One region of the Staphylococcus saprophyticus subsp. saprophyticus ATCC 15305 genome, then DNA from elsewhere that is predicted to be linked to it. Evidence: riboswitches for the same ligand, from Rfam matches in the RefSeq annotation. Region 1 holds a riboswitch; each other region holds the start of a gene.
The links. Region 1 has a riboswitch for S-adenosylmethionine ahead of SSP_RS00060 (homoserine O-acetyltransferase MetX). Riboswitches for the same ligand answer to the same signal wherever they lie in the genome.
Positions count from the first base shown of each region.

Region 1 (5,059 bases):
ATATTAAATTATTCCGTAATGATCCAGAATTCCTTAAAGAAAAAGTTGCAAAACGTGGTATGGATTCAAAAGTAGTAGATGAAGTATTAGAACTAGATGAGCAACGTCGTCAACTTATCAGTCAAGCCGAAGAAATGAAGGCAGAGCGTAATAAAGTGAGTGGAGAAATTGCTCAGAAAAAACGTAATAAAGAAGATGCAGACGATGCAATCGCAGCTATGCGTAATCTAGGTGATGAAATTAAAGTACTAGATGATACTTTAAATCAAGTAGATGTTGACCTTAATGATAAATTGTCTCGTATTCCAAATATCATTCACGACGATGTACCAGAAGGTGCTACGGATGAAGATAATATAGAAGTTAAACGTTGGGGTACACCTAGAACTTTTGAATTTGAAGATAAAGCACACTGGGATTTAGTAGAAGAGTTAGAGATGGTTGATTTTGAAAGAGCAGCTAAAGTCTCTGGTGCGAGATTCGTATTCTTGACAGGTGACGGTGCACAATTAGAGAGAGCGTTAATGAACTACATGATTACGAAACATACGACACAACATGGCTATACGGAAATGATGGTACCACAATTAGTTAATGCCGATTCTATGTATGGTACAGGTCAACTTCCAAAATTTGAAGAAGACTTATTTAAAGTAGAAAAAGAAGGTCTTTATACCATTCCAACTGCAGAAGTGCCATTAACGAATTATTACCGCAATGAAATCATTGCACCTGACGTATTACCAGCTAAATTTACAGCTCAATCAGCTTGTTATCGTAGTGAGGCTGGATCTGCTGGTCGTGATACACGAGGACTTATTCGCTTACACCAATTTGATAAAGTTGAAATGGTACGTATTGAAAAACCTGAAGATTCTTGGCAAGCACTTGAAGACATGACTCATCATGCAGAAGCGATTTTAGAAGAACTTGGTTTACCATATCGCCGTGTTATCTTGTGTACAGGAGATATTGGTTTTGGTTCAAGTAAAACATATGATTTAGAAGTTTGGTTACCAAGCTATAACGATTATAAAGAAATCAGCTCTTGTTCAAATATTACAGATTTCCAAGCACGTCGTTCAAACATTCGCTTCAAACGCGATAAAAATGCGAAACCAGAATTAGCGCATACTTTAAATGGTAGCGGGTTAGCTGTAGGTCGTACCTTTGCAGCTATCGTTGAGAACTACCAAAATGAAGATGGCTCAGTTACAATTCCAGAAGTGTTAGTTCCATTTATGGGTGGTAAAACAGTCATCCGTCCGACTAAATAAAAAACTGAAAGTAATGCTAAAAACGCGTAGCGACAATAGGTCCTATGCGTTTTTTTGTGCACTATCGAAAGGGTAGGGGAGGTGTAAAAAGTATAAAATAGCAAATATGATTAGGCGGAATTCAGATATATTTTAGAGGTATGTCTTAATTATTTCTAAAAATTCAGAGAAATATAAACAACGTGTTTTAAGCTTTTTAAGACAATCGTTAGTCTAACCTCACACAAACGGATGTCTAAAGATATTGCGCATTTAGAATCAGTTGTATTAGAATTGATATATTATTTTTGAAGTGCCATGAGAGGGTGGGTGTGTATGGAAAATGAAGCGCATGTAACATTTAAACAAGGTGTCAAAGCGTGTATTCCTACCTTGTTAGGATACGCAGGTGTGGGTTTATCATTTGGAATTGTTGCAGTTGCTTCAGGATTTAGCTTGTTGGAAATTATTTTACTGTGTTTGCTTGTATACGCAGGCGCAGCACAATTTATAATTTGCGCGCTTGTTATTGCAGGTACACCTATATCCGCAATTGTATTAACTGCGTTCATCGTCAATTCTAGGATGTTCTTATTAAGTATGACACTTGCACCAAGCTATAAAGATTATAGTTTACTAAATAGAATTGGGTTGGCAACATTGGTAACAGATGAAACATTTGGGGTTGCAGTGACACCACATCTAAAAGGCGAAAAAATTAATGATCGATGGCTACACGGTTTGAATATAACGGCTTATGTTTTTTGGACGATTGCATGTATTATTGGTGCTTTATTTGGTAAATACATCCATGACCCAGACGTATTAGGCTTAGACTTTGCAATAACGGCTATGTTTATTTTTCTTGCCGTCTCCCAATTTGAATCAATCAGGCGCTCAAAAGTTAAGATTTACTTAGTTCTGATTATTTGTGTCATTGTGATGATGTTGGGATTAAGTTTATTTATGCCATCATATTTAGCGATTATTTTAGCTTCTACAATAACGGCAGCACTTGGGGTGGTGATGGAACGATGACGACAACGATACATATGTTAACGATTATTATTTTATGCGGAATTGTGACATGGTTGACTCGAATTATACCGTTTGTGATGATTTCTAAAGTTCATTTATCTGAACGTGTAGTCAAATGGCTCTCTTTTATCCCAATTACATTGTTTACAGCGTTGATTATTGATGGTGTCTTGGTTCAACAAGAGGGCGTAATGGGATACACAATCAATATGCCATTTTTGATAACGATGATACCTACGATTGTAGTTGCCATCGTTTCAAGAAGTTTAACGATAACGATTTTAAGTGGGATTATTATTATGGCATTGTTGAGATGGGTTTTTTAAAGAATATCATTGATGAAACACAGGATATCCGTTAGAATTAGAATAATTAGAAAATTATGATATTTCCAATTTTTAGTCTGTCATACTTTCGTTTTATACAATTAAAATCAAATCTTATTTCGAGAAGCTGAGGGACTTGGCCCAGTGATGCTTCAGCAACCGGCTGTGTAGTACGGTGCTAAAACCAACGATACACTCGAATGATAAGTAATTATAACTTCTTACTTATGTTATATGAGTGAGAAGTTTTTTATTAAGTAGGAGGGAAATCATGACGAATTATACGGTAGATACTTTAGAATTAGGGCCTTTTACAACGGAATCTGGAGAACTCATATCTAATTTGAAACTACGCTATGAACATGTGGGGTTGAAAGGACAACCTTTAGTTGTTGTCTGTCACGCTTTGACAGGTAACCATTTAACATATGGGACAAATGATCAACCAGGATGGTGGAGAGGTATCATTGATGGGGGCTATATGCCCATCAATGATTATCAATTTTTAACTTTTAATGTAATTGGTAGTCCGTATGGTTCAAGTTCGGCATTAACAGATGCTGATTTCCCTCAAACGCTCACGTTAAGAGACATTGTACGTGCAATTGAAATAGGCATAGAAACGTTAGGATTTGAACACATTAATATTCTCATTGGTGGTTCTTTAGGAGGCATGCAAGCGATTGAATTATTATATAATCGCAAATTTAATGTCGATAAAGCCGTTATACTTGCTGCAACGGATAAAACATCATCCTACAGTCGAGCGTTTAACGAGATAGCGAGGCAAGCCATTCATTTAGATCCTAAAAATGGTATGAGTATCGCTAGACAATTGGGTTTCTTAACTTATCGATCATCTAAAAGTTACGATAAGCGCTTTTCACCAGATCAAGTTGTCGCCTATCAAAAACATCAAGGTGATAAGTTTATGAATCATTTTGATTACGCATGTTATTTAACACTGCTGGATGTCTTGGATAGTCATGATGTCGATAGAGGACGTGATGATGTGGATGAAGTATTCCGTAATTTAGATACGAAGGTTATGACAATGGGCTTTACCGATGACTTACTTTATCCTGATGACCTTGTTCGAGCAGTCGGCGAGCGCTTTAAATTTCATAAACATTTTTTCGTTCCTGACAATGTAGGACATGATGGATTTTTACTTAACTTCAATGATTGGGCGCCGAATCTATATCACTTTTTAAAAGTCTATAAAATCAAACGTAAATGAACTAACTAAATAGATTTAATTTTTGGGATGTGCCGGTTGTCTTCTTACTACTAAATAGAGGTGAGAAACAAGTTGGTTACATCCTATTTTTGTGTGAAATATAAATAAGTTGTTGTTAGTGAAGAAGCGATTGATATATAACAATGATTTCTAAGGATTATAGTGAAGGTGTATTTTCTGAATAGAACTTCTATATAAAATGGGTTGCCAATAATTGTATAAAAGTTTTAAAGAGGTTAAAATAAAGGGTATAGTCAAAAATAGTATGGGAGTGGCGAATTTGTTTTCTAAAATATATCCTAAAGCAACTGTGCTTAGTATTCTAACGCTAATCGTAGTCGCTTTGGCTTTGCATATATTACCACCGCTTGGTCTTGTATTGAGCGCGTTTGCGACAATTCCTGGCATTATCTTATGGCATAAATCAATTGAATCATTCGGATTGACAGCTGTCGTAACGGTTGTATTAACAACTTTACTGGGTAATATATTTGTATTAAGTATCATGGTCCTCGTGCTCATTACGAGTTTCGTTGTTGGCCAATTATTAAAAGAAAGAACATCTAAAGAACGTATACTATATATAACGACTACATATATTAGTATGATTTCATTAATTGCATTTATGGGACTGCAAACGTTTGATAAGATACCAAGCGCGACAGTTTTAATGAACCCAATAAAAGATCAAATGCATCAGGTTATTTCAGGTGCTTCAGTTGGTAACGAGTATAAACAAATGCTCGAAGAGGGATTCCGTCAATTGGCAGTTCAGTTACCAAGTATGGTAATCATTGCAGTTTTTCTACTTATTTTAATCAATTTAATTATTACTTTTCCAATTTTACGTAAATTCAAAATCGCTACACCAATATTTAAACCATTATATGCTTGGCAGATGAGCCGTTCATTATTATGGATATATATTATTGTCTTGATTTGTGTTATGTTTGCAAGCCAAGCTGGTACTTTCCAAAGTATCGTTTTAAACTTTGAAATTGTGTTATCATTATGTATGTATATTCAGGGGTTAAGTGTTATTCACTTTTTCGGCAAAGCAAAATCAATGCCACTCGTACTTACTGTGTTACTAATGGTTATAGGGACAATTTTAATGCCATTAACACATATTGTAAGTCTCCTGGGTGTAATCGATTTATGTTTTAACTTAAAAAGTATCATTAAAAAATGATTTGAGG
Region 1 is NC_007350.1:12,936-17,994, forward strand. It holds gene serS (serine--tRNA ligase) at 1-1,277, shown strand, start outside; gene SSP_RS00050 (AzlC family ABC transporter permease) at 1,593-2,294, shown strand; gene SSP_RS00055 (AzlD domain-containing protein) at 2,291-2,620, shown strand; SAM riboswitch class I at 2,732-2,830, shown strand; gene SSP_RS00060 (homoserine O-acetyltransferase MetX) at 2,892-3,860, shown strand; gene SSP_RS00065 (DUF2232 domain-containing protein) at 4,126-5,052, shown strand.

Region 2 (5,059 bases), 260 kb from region 1:
GTAAAAGATCAAAGACCGAATGCTTTATCTGGAGGGCAACAGCAACGTGTAGCAATTGCTAGAGCTTTAGCCATGAATCCAAAAGTAATGCTGTTTGATGAACCTACGTCTGCGTTAGATCCAGAACTCGTTAATGATGTGCTTCGTGTCATCAAGGACCTAGCTAATGAAGGTATGACAATGATTATCGTGACGCATGAAATGCGATTTGCTAAAGAAGTATCTAACAAGATTGTATTTATACATGATGGTGTAATTGGAGAATCTGGGCCTCCAGAGCAAATCTTTAATCATCCACAAAGCGCTGAACTACAAAGATTTTTAAATATGATTCGTGAAGTTTAACGTTGAAAGAAAGTTTAGTGAAAGTATTATGATAAAACGATTGCCTTGTTATATATACTGACAAGGATGATTAGGCAGTCTGAAGAATAGCATTTTTAAAAGTGATAGCGATGTATTTTCAATAGAATATATGATTGCCTAAATAAGGTGAGTCCGAGACATTTAGTTATGTCCGGGCTTTTTTTTATAAAACGATATCATATATGTACTTTGAACTTTATAATTTAAAAATATAATGATTTTTTTATTTGATGTGCAACTTTTCGCATTTAAAGACGAAAGAGATTACACATCTATCATCTTTAGAAAGCGTTTACAATAAAGAGGCGAGGAGGTTGCTAATATGTTAAGTAAGCGACAGTATCATATTTTAATGTTCATACTTGAATGTGAAACTTTTGTGCAAATTCATCATTTAGCAACGCACTTTAATGTTACAGAAAGAACGATACAGTACGATCTTGAATACATTGAAGATATGGCAAGTAACCTAGGTTTAATTATTCAAAGGACTAAGCAAGAGGGGGTCAAAATAACCACAACACCAGAACAGTTAAAGCGCTTTGCACATAAATCGACAACGCATACAATACATTATGCAAAAGAAGAGCGCTTGTTATATATAACGTTAAAATTACTTGAAGCCAATACGCCGACATCATCACAAGTGCTTGCGACCACCGTATCTGTTTCAAGACGAACGATTGTGGAAGATTTGAAAAGCGTTCAAAATTGGTTAGAGCAGCATGACTATCTTGCTATAGCAGAATGTGCTTTCGTAGATTTAGCGCATTTAAATAAGGTATTTAAATATCGATATGGCGTAACAGCTTATCAATATATGTCAAAACTAAAATAATATTGCATTTATCGACTTAACTTTAAACAGCGCATGTCATCTCATAATAAAGATGACATGCGCTGTTGTATTTCAGATTTGTGATCTGTTTATATTATTTAAGCATTTCTTTATAGACTTTATGGTTTTGGTAGACGCATTTAAGTAATGGGGCGTCAATTTGGTACGTATCGGCTAAGTTTAATAAATAACCTTGTAAGTGACCTGTTTCAATATTTAATCCTTTTTCCATGTCACGTTGCATAGAAGTCTTAAAATGGTATGATAACTGATTAAATGATGTCATATATTGTGATACAATATCGTCTGCGAGTGGCGCTCGATGTGCACGCATTATCGAAGCGACTTCATTGTATAAAGAGCGAACGAAGTTAATGCCACCATCACTGTCTCGAATAGGACCAATAGGCGCATGCATTAATGTTGTGATACTGGATAACACAGTAATCATTAAATATTTGTGCCACATGCCTTGTTCGATTGAAGTGCTTAATTTGAATTCTGCCTTTGTTTCAGAAAATGCTTGTGCAATTTTTTGTGCGCGTTCACTTTTACTTCCATCTAGTTCTCCAAAAAAGAGTTTATCAAAAGGGCTTGTTTGTATGATTTCTCCCATACTATCTAATGTTGTTTCTATCACACAATAGCCACCCATAACTTTGTCTTTACCAAAGATAGATTGTAATTGTGGAATATGTGCGACGCCGTTTAATAATGGAATGATGGCAGTATGACCATCGACAAATGGTTTCAAATCTGTCATGGCTTGCTCTAAATGATAGGATTTAGAAGAAAGTAAAATAACATCGAAAGGCGCTACGCGATCGTCTTTTGTAATGAGTTGAGGATTGAAATGATAATCTCCCTGCTCACTGTGGATGGCTAATCCATTTCTTTCTAAAAATGACTTGCGTTTGGGTCTTACTAAGAATGTCACGTTCTGTCCGCTTTCGGCTAATCTGCCTCCAAAATAGCCTCCGATACCGCCAGCACCTAATACTAATATACGCATTGAATACAACTCCTTATACGCTATGTGTGTTGATTTGTTAATTGATGTATATATACCACATTTGAGGGGCATATACGCATATGAAAATAATTTTCAAATAATTCAATAGATGTAGTTGGGACAGTATATTTTATTTTTAAATATATATTTGAAAACAATAAAATTTGTGCAATGTAATAAGTGTTCACTAATTAAAAACATGGAGGGGTTCCAATGTCGTTTAAAAATGATCATAAGTATCAGTGGAAAGATATGCAAGGGAAAGATTTTCTACTACCGTTTATTTATTTGATAGGTAATTTTTGTTTATCTATAGTCATCTTAACAATCATGATTGGAATCAATGAAACGCAAGGGAAAAATAACGCTAACTTTAATGCTAACTTTTCAGGTACGCCAGGCATATTAATGGAAATGATTGCCTTTATAATTATATTCGCGTTATGGATTTTATTCCATAGACATTCATTTAGACAATCGTGGAAACAGGGGCTACAAAATATTAAGCAACACTGGAAACTCATTGTCATTACATTTATCGTTATTATAGTGTTTAAAGAAATTTATCCATATTTAGTAAATGCATTCGCACCAGAACATTGGAAATTTGAAGAAACACAAAATGACAAAATGGTGGAGGAAATGTTTGCTACGCCTGTATCAACCATATTAGCTTTTTTCTCAATTGTAATTATTGCACCAATGACAGAAGAATTTTTATTTAGACATTTAATTATTGGCGAATTAGGAAAGAAATTAAATTTCTATGTTATGTCTGTTATTTCAATTATTGTGTTTGCATCTTTACATGTAACAGAAGCTAAATCTCCATTAGAAATTGTGATGTATCTTGCCATAGCAGTTGGTATTGTATATGTATATATGAAATCGCAGCGTAGTTTAGCTGTAGCCATTGCGTTACATGCTTTGAATAATTTATTAGCGTATATTTTCATGATTATCATGTAATTTACATAATTCTTAGTGATATACCTGTCTTCTTTGTGAAGGACAGGTATATTTTATCGTGTTAGTGTTTAGAATTTTCTAAAAACTCATTGACTAATCTTGAGCATAATGCTAGGATTAAACCACTAAACATAAATATGATTGACTCTTATCAAGAGTGGTGGAGGGATGTGCCCGATGAAACCCAGCAACCGTCGATTTTTCGAAATGGTGCTAAGTCACAAAAAGTTATTTAACTTTTGGAGATGAGAGAAAGTGCAAACTTTCTCTTGATTTATTAAGAGAAAGTTTTTTTATACATATAAGTACGTTGAAACAAATTTTTAAGGAGTGAAAGTATTATGAGAAAATGGTTTATTTTAGGATCATTGTTTGTGTTAACGATTATACTAGCAGCATGTGGTAAATCGAATGGTGAAAAAGAGGATAAGGAAATTACGATTGCTGCTTCGCCAGCGCCCCATGGCGTCGTACTTGAACATGCAAAAGAAGAAATGAAAAAGAAAGGCTATGATTTAAAAATAAAAACAGTTAATGATTATAAGGTTCCTAATAAATTATTAGATAAAGGAGATGTTGATGCGAATGCATTTCAACATACACCGTATCTTAAAGCAGAAAAGAAAGACCATAATTATAAAATAGAAGAAGCCGGGAAAGTGTTCACGACACCGATGGGCGTTTATAGTAAAAAATATAAAGACATTAAAGATATCCCTAAAGGTTCTACCATTTATGTATCAAACAATCCTGCTGAAGAAGGTCGTTTCTTGTCATTCTTTGTTGATAAAGGCTTAATCAAAATTAAAAAAGGTGTCAGTATTGAAGATGCTAAGTTTGATGACATTGTAGAAAATAAAAAAGATTTGAAATTTAATAACAAGCAAGGTGCGGAATTCTTACCTAAAACTTATAATAGTAAAGAAGGCGCAGCAGTGATAATGAATTCTAATTATGCGATTGATAATGGTCTAACACCACATAAAGATGCAATTGCTATAGAAGGAAAATCATCACCATTTGCGAATATTGTTGCCGTACAAGAAGGACATAAAAACGATAAAAAATTCAAAGAACTTATGAAAGTTTTACAATCTAAAGAGATGAAGAAATTTATAACTGATAAATATGGACAAGATGTTATTCCGTATGAAAAATAAATAATCATGTAATATATAGATTGAAGAGGAAGGTGATTCGATTATGTCTAAGCTAGGTATTATTGGTTTAGGAAAAGTGGGTACGCAAGTACTTACAGATGTACAGCAACTGAATTTGTTTTCAGAGATTATTTTAATTGATGATAGAGCGGACGTGGCAAGTGGTGAAGCACTTGACCATATTCACTCGCAAGGACTGATAAATACTGCACATATCAAGATTCGTAGCGGTGTCTATCAAGACTTAACGGATGCAGACTTTATCGTCATAGCTGCGAGTGAAGCAACCGATAAAAATAATGGTGACCGTACATTATTAGCGCAAGGAAATCACGACATCATTAAGGGCATAATGTCCCAAATAGCTGAAGTGACGCAAGAGGCGGTTGTGATTCTGATATCTAATCCTGTAGATTCTATGGTTTACTTTGCAAATCAAATAGATTACCCAGCCCATAAAATTATTGGTACGGGTACGGCTCTAGAGACATCAAGATTTAAAACAATTATAGCCGATCATTATCAAATTGATCCAAATAATGTGGAAGCTTTTGTCATTGGGGAACATGGTCAACATGCAATCCCCGTGTGGAGTAAAGTGCATATTCATGGTATGGAACTATCGGAATTTGAGGCATTAAGTGACCGTCCAGCAATTGATAAGTCACACATATCGTCCATTATCAACGAAGTGTCGATGGATGTTTTTTACCA
Region 2 is NC_007350.1:273,624-278,682, forward strand. It holds gene SSP_RS01190 (amino acid ABC transporter ATP-binding protein) at 1-345, shown strand, start outside; gene SSP_RS01195 (HTH domain-containing protein) at 689-1,204, shown strand; gene panE (2-dehydropantoate 2-reductase) at 1,299-2,216, opposite strand; gene SSP_RS01205 (CPBP family intramembrane glutamic endopeptidase) at 2,430-3,185, shown strand; SAM riboswitch class I at 3,331-3,437, shown strand; gene SSP_RS01210 (MetQ/NlpA family ABC transporter substrate-binding protein) at 3,527-4,345, shown strand; gene SSP_RS01215 (L-lactate dehydrogenase) at 4,389-5,059, shown strand, end outside.
Region 2: it holds a riboswitch for S-adenosylmethionine, as region 1 does, so the genes downstream of both, SSP_RS01210 (MetQ/NlpA family ABC transporter substrate-binding protein) here and SSP_RS00060 (homoserine O-acetyltransferase MetX) in region 1, are expected to answer to the same signal.

Region 3 (5,059 bases), 300 kb from region 1:
TGCCTCCCTGAAAATCATTTAGTATCAATCATATTATTACCGTTAAATGAAATTTGAAAACATAGTTATATTATAGAAGGAACAGGAATGGGTATATAAATAAAAAGGGAAATAGGAGTGATGTTAATGTCTAAATTTGATCATATTCAACCACCTGACCATTTTCGATATAAAGAGGGTGAAGTGTTAATAAAAAATTATTATGAATTTACATGTGATAATAGAATTTATTTTACTCAAACTGTGCATAAAGATTTAGAAAACCAAACATATAAGTTCAATATAGAAATATTATCTAGCATTGATGCATATGGTCTAGCTATGGATTTTAATGAAGTAGATAAACTGTATGAAAGAGAAATAGCGCCTTATATTGATGGTCAACTTGTGAATGAAACATTGCCAGAGATGAATACAACAGCAGAAAATATTGCGATTTGGATTTGGCATCAATTTAATAAACACTTACCTGAAAATAATTCATTACAAAAGCTAGAATTTTTTGAAACGGATACACAGGGGTTAGTGTTAACAACAGAATTAATGGATAAATAAAAATGACGATATAAAAAGTGTGAGTAGAACAGAAATCAAAATTTCTAATAGAGATTTCTTAGTTCTACCTATGCAATTAAGGCAAGGATGATTAAGTTAAAGCTCATGGATAAGTCTTACTAGCATTTTTATGTGGCATATCTAAGTTTTGGCTTATGTATCAGTACGACACGTTTCCATAAAAATGAAAAAATTAGTTTCTTTAAATACGAGAGGATTTACATTTTCAATTCAACTATCTGCTAATGCCTAAATGTAAGCGAGTTTAGGACCACTATTTATGTCCTAGACTCGCTAGTTTGATATATATCGTTTTAGAAAACACTTAAAATTAGCTTGATATAGGATGCGATTTTTAGAAAGTCGAGTTCCTCCAATGTTTTGTGTTTGCTACTAAATGAAATCACCCCTGTGATGAATTTAGTAAAAGTGAAAAATAATACAAAATAAATATTCTGAAAATTAAGAAAATATGATATGGTAGTATTCTATTTCAGCTTAGGGGGGAACTTCTATGATTAAAGTAAGTCCAAAACAATTTCTATATAATGTTCTGTCAGGTGTAGCAATTGCTATTGTTGCAGGTTTAATTCCTAATGCGATCTTGGGAGAATTATTTAAACTTTTTGCACCAAAATCTTCAGTATTTACAACTTTATTGCAAGTTGTGGAAAGTATTCAATTTACAGTTCCTTTATTAGTAGGTGCTTTAATTGCCATGCGTTTCAAACTAAGCCCATTAGCAACTGCAGTCGTAGCTAGCTCTGCATTTGTAGGAAGCGGCGCAGCACAATTCAAAGATGGCGTGTGGTTATTAGTTGGAGTTGGAGATTTAATTAATACAATGCTTACTGCAGCGATTGCAGTATTTTTAATATTATTAGTAGGAGAAAAATTTGGCAGTCTGACATTAATTATTTTACCTACCATTGTGGGGGTCATCGCAAGTGTAATTGGTGTATTTACCTTACCATATATCCAAATGATTACAACAGGTATTGGGAACTTAGTAAATTCTTTTACTGAGTTGCAGCCAGTCCTTATGTCAATGCTCATTGCATTAGTGTTTAGCTTTATTATTATTTCACCAATTTCCACAGTTGCGACTGCTTTAGCTATTGGTATCAATGGCTTAGCTGCAGGTTCAGCTTCACTAGGTATTGTTGCGTGTGAAGGTGCATTAGTAGCAGGCACACTTAAAATAAATAGAGCGGGTGTACCACTTACGATATTCTTAGGTGGCGTCAAAATGATGATTCCGAATATGGTCAGACATCCTATTATATTGTTACCTATTTTTACCAATGCGCTTATTACAGGTTTAGTTGGTGGGTTAATTGGTATTGGAGGTACAAAGGAATCAGCTGGTTTTGGTATTATCGGACTAGTTGGACCGATCAGTGCTTTTAGATTTATGGAACATTCAATAATATTGAATTTAGTTTTTGTGTTTATTGCATTTTTTGTCGTACCATTTGTTATGGGGTATTTAATTAATACGTTATATATGAAGATATTGAAAATATATGATAGAGAAATCTTCAAGTTCTTAGCGTAAGGTTACACAATTTGCTTAAAATGTGTGTCATATTTTGTAATAAAGCATAAGGTTGTCGTTACATAAAAAAATATAAAATGATTAAAAAAGGCCACCCATCAGTGGTCTTTTTTTAATTTAAACAAAAAAATTTGCAAGTTTTACTCCAAAATATAATTTTTTTGTCTTTTTGTTATTTTACAGTTATGTAACAAAAGTGTGATTTGTAATATTTCAGAATATATGATTTTCTTAAATGTAAATTTATTTAATCGCTTTATATCATATACTCATATAATATCCTTTTATCTATCAATAGTTATTTAGCATTACAAAATAAAACAAATATGTCGTAATGTTACAAAGTGGAATTTGATTTGTAACGTTTTGTTAAGTAAGTGTAATATAACTGAACGAAATTTATGGTATATTATTTGTGGCGAAAAGATAAGACATTAAATTTAAAAGATTTCAGCACATACGATAAATAATTTAACGAAAATATAATTTAACTTAAAAAGAAATTAATTGGAGGATTTTTTTATTATGAAGAAAACAATTTTAGCATCATCATTAGCAGTAGCATTAGGTGTAACAGGATATGCAGCAACAGCTGATCACAATCAAGCGCATGCATCAGAAGAAAATATCGACCAAGCGCATTTAGCTGACTTAGCTCAAAACAACCCAGAGCAATTAAATGAAAAACCATTACACGCTGGTGCGTATAACTATGATTTCGTATTAGGTGGAAACGAATATACTTTCACTTCTGATGGCCAAACTTGGTCATGGAATTATACAACTGCAGGTGCTCAAAGTGCATCTTCTAACACTATCCAAGATGTAACTGCTCAAGCAACTACACACACTAACGAAACTTCAGCTAACGAAGTTCGTACACAACAACAATCAAGTAACACTGAAGTAGCAGCTGTTGAAGCGCCTAAAGCTTCATCTAACACAAACGTTCAAACTGCACAAACAAGTACTTCAACTAAATCAACAACTACAACAACTACAACATCAACATCAAGTATTGATGCAATTGCTAATCAAATGGCAGAACGTACTGGTGTATCAGCTTCACAATGGAAAGGTGTTATCCAACGTGAAAGTGGCGGTAACGCAAATGCTGTTAATGCTTCATCAGGTGCATACGGATTATTCCAATTATTAGGCCATGGTGAACATGCAGGTATGTCAGTTCAAGATCAAATGGATAAAGCTGTTGAAGTTTATAATAACCAAGGTGCTGGAGCATGGGTTGCTTGGTAAGATTTAATTATATAGACAAAGAGTGACTCTTTAGAGTCGCTCTTTTTTTGCATTGACATGTTTGAATATTCTGATAAAATTAATAGTAATTTAAAAGCAAAACTTATCCAGAGAAGTTGAGGGAATTGGCCCTGTGAAGCTTCAGCAACAGACTTTGTAAAGAAGTACTGTGCTTCGTCCAACAAGTAATACTACTTGAAAGATAGGTGACATGTAAACTATATGCCACTTTCGTAGGTATATAGTTTTTTTATTAGGAGGACTTTGATGGTGATTTCGGATAGATTAGCACAAGTACCAGATAGTTATTTTGCAAAAACGATGGGGCAGCCTGTTGAACATGGGCCGTTACCTTTAATTAATATGGCGGTAGGTATACCAGATGGAGAAACACCAACAGGGATTATTGATTGTTTTACAGATGCATTGCGAGAGCCTAATAATCAAAAGTATGTAGCATTTCATGGTAAAGAGACTTTTAAACAAGCGATTGTAGATTTTTATCAAAGGCAATATGATGTCGTGTTAGATAAAGACGATGAAGTCTGTATTTTGTACGGAACTAAAAATGGTTTGGTAGCTTTACCATCTTGTATTGTTAATCCTGGTGAAAATGTACTACTACCAGATCCAGGTTATACAGATTATAAGGCGGGTGTCTTATTAGCTGATGCACATCCACAACCGCTCGTATTAGAACCACCATATTACTTGCCTCAATGGGATAAAGTGGATAGGGATATATTGAAAAATACGCGATTAGTCTATTTAACGTATCCAAATAATCCTACTGGATCAGTAGCTACACAAGCTGTATTTGATGAGGCTGTAGCGCAATTTAAAGGTACAAAGACTAAAATAGTTCATGATTTTGCGTACAGTGCATTTGGGTTTGATCATAAAAATCCGAGTATTTTACAAACAGAAGGTGCAAAAGATTTAGCGATTGAAGTATTTTCATTATCTAAAGGATATAATATGTCCGGTTTTAGAGTTGGATTTGCAGTAGGCAATAAAGATATGATTCAAGCGTTGAAAAAATATCACACACACACGCATGCGGGTATGTTTGGTGCGTTACAAGATGCAGCGACCTATGCATTGAATCACTATGATGATTTCTTGGACGAACAAAGTAATATTTTCAAACAACGTAGGGATACTTTTGAAGCGAAGTTAAAGGAAGAAAATATTCCATTTGAACCGATGAAAGGTGGTATATTCTTGTGGCTAAAAACGCCGCCAAATTTTGATGGGGAATCATTTGTTGACTATTTATTACAAGAGCAATCCATACTTGTTGCACCGGGTATTCCGTTTGGTGAACATGGTAAAAACTATGTGCGTATATCATTAGCGCTTGATGATGAGCAATTGAAAGTAGCTGCCGAGAGAATCCAATCTCTGAGACATCTGTATGAATAACATTAATTTTAAAGGGGATGCTAACATGACGCGTATAAAACTTTTTGGCGTTAGAAATGAGGATAAAGCTTTCATTGAAGCTTGGTCTAATAAGCATAAAGTAGAAGTCGATTTAGATGAAGATTTATTAACATGTGAAACTGTCTCACGTGTAAAAGGATTTGATGGTGTGTCTATTTCGCAACAAATACCATTGGACGAAACCATTTATAAGCAATTACATGATTTTGGGATTAAACAAATTGCTCAACGTAGTGCTGGCTT
Region 3 is NC_007350.1:315,065-320,123, forward strand. It holds gene SSP_RS01415 (6-pyruvoyl trahydropterin synthase family protein) at 127-555, shown strand; gene SSP_RS01420 (PTS transporter subunit IIC) at 1,070-2,113, shown strand; gene SSP_RS01425 (transglycosylase SLT domain-containing protein) at 2,639-3,370, shown strand; SAM riboswitch class I at 3,471-3,579, shown strand; gene SSP_RS01430 (aminotransferase class I/II-fold pyridoxal phosphate-dependent enzyme) at 3,638-4,795, shown strand; gene SSP_RS01435 (D-lactate dehydrogenase) at 4,821-5,059, shown strand, end outside.
Region 3: it holds a riboswitch for S-adenosylmethionine, as region 1 does, so the genes downstream of both, SSP_RS01430 (aminotransferase class I/II-fold pyridoxal phosphate-dependent enzyme) here and SSP_RS00060 (homoserine O-acetyltransferase MetX) in region 1, are expected to answer to the same signal.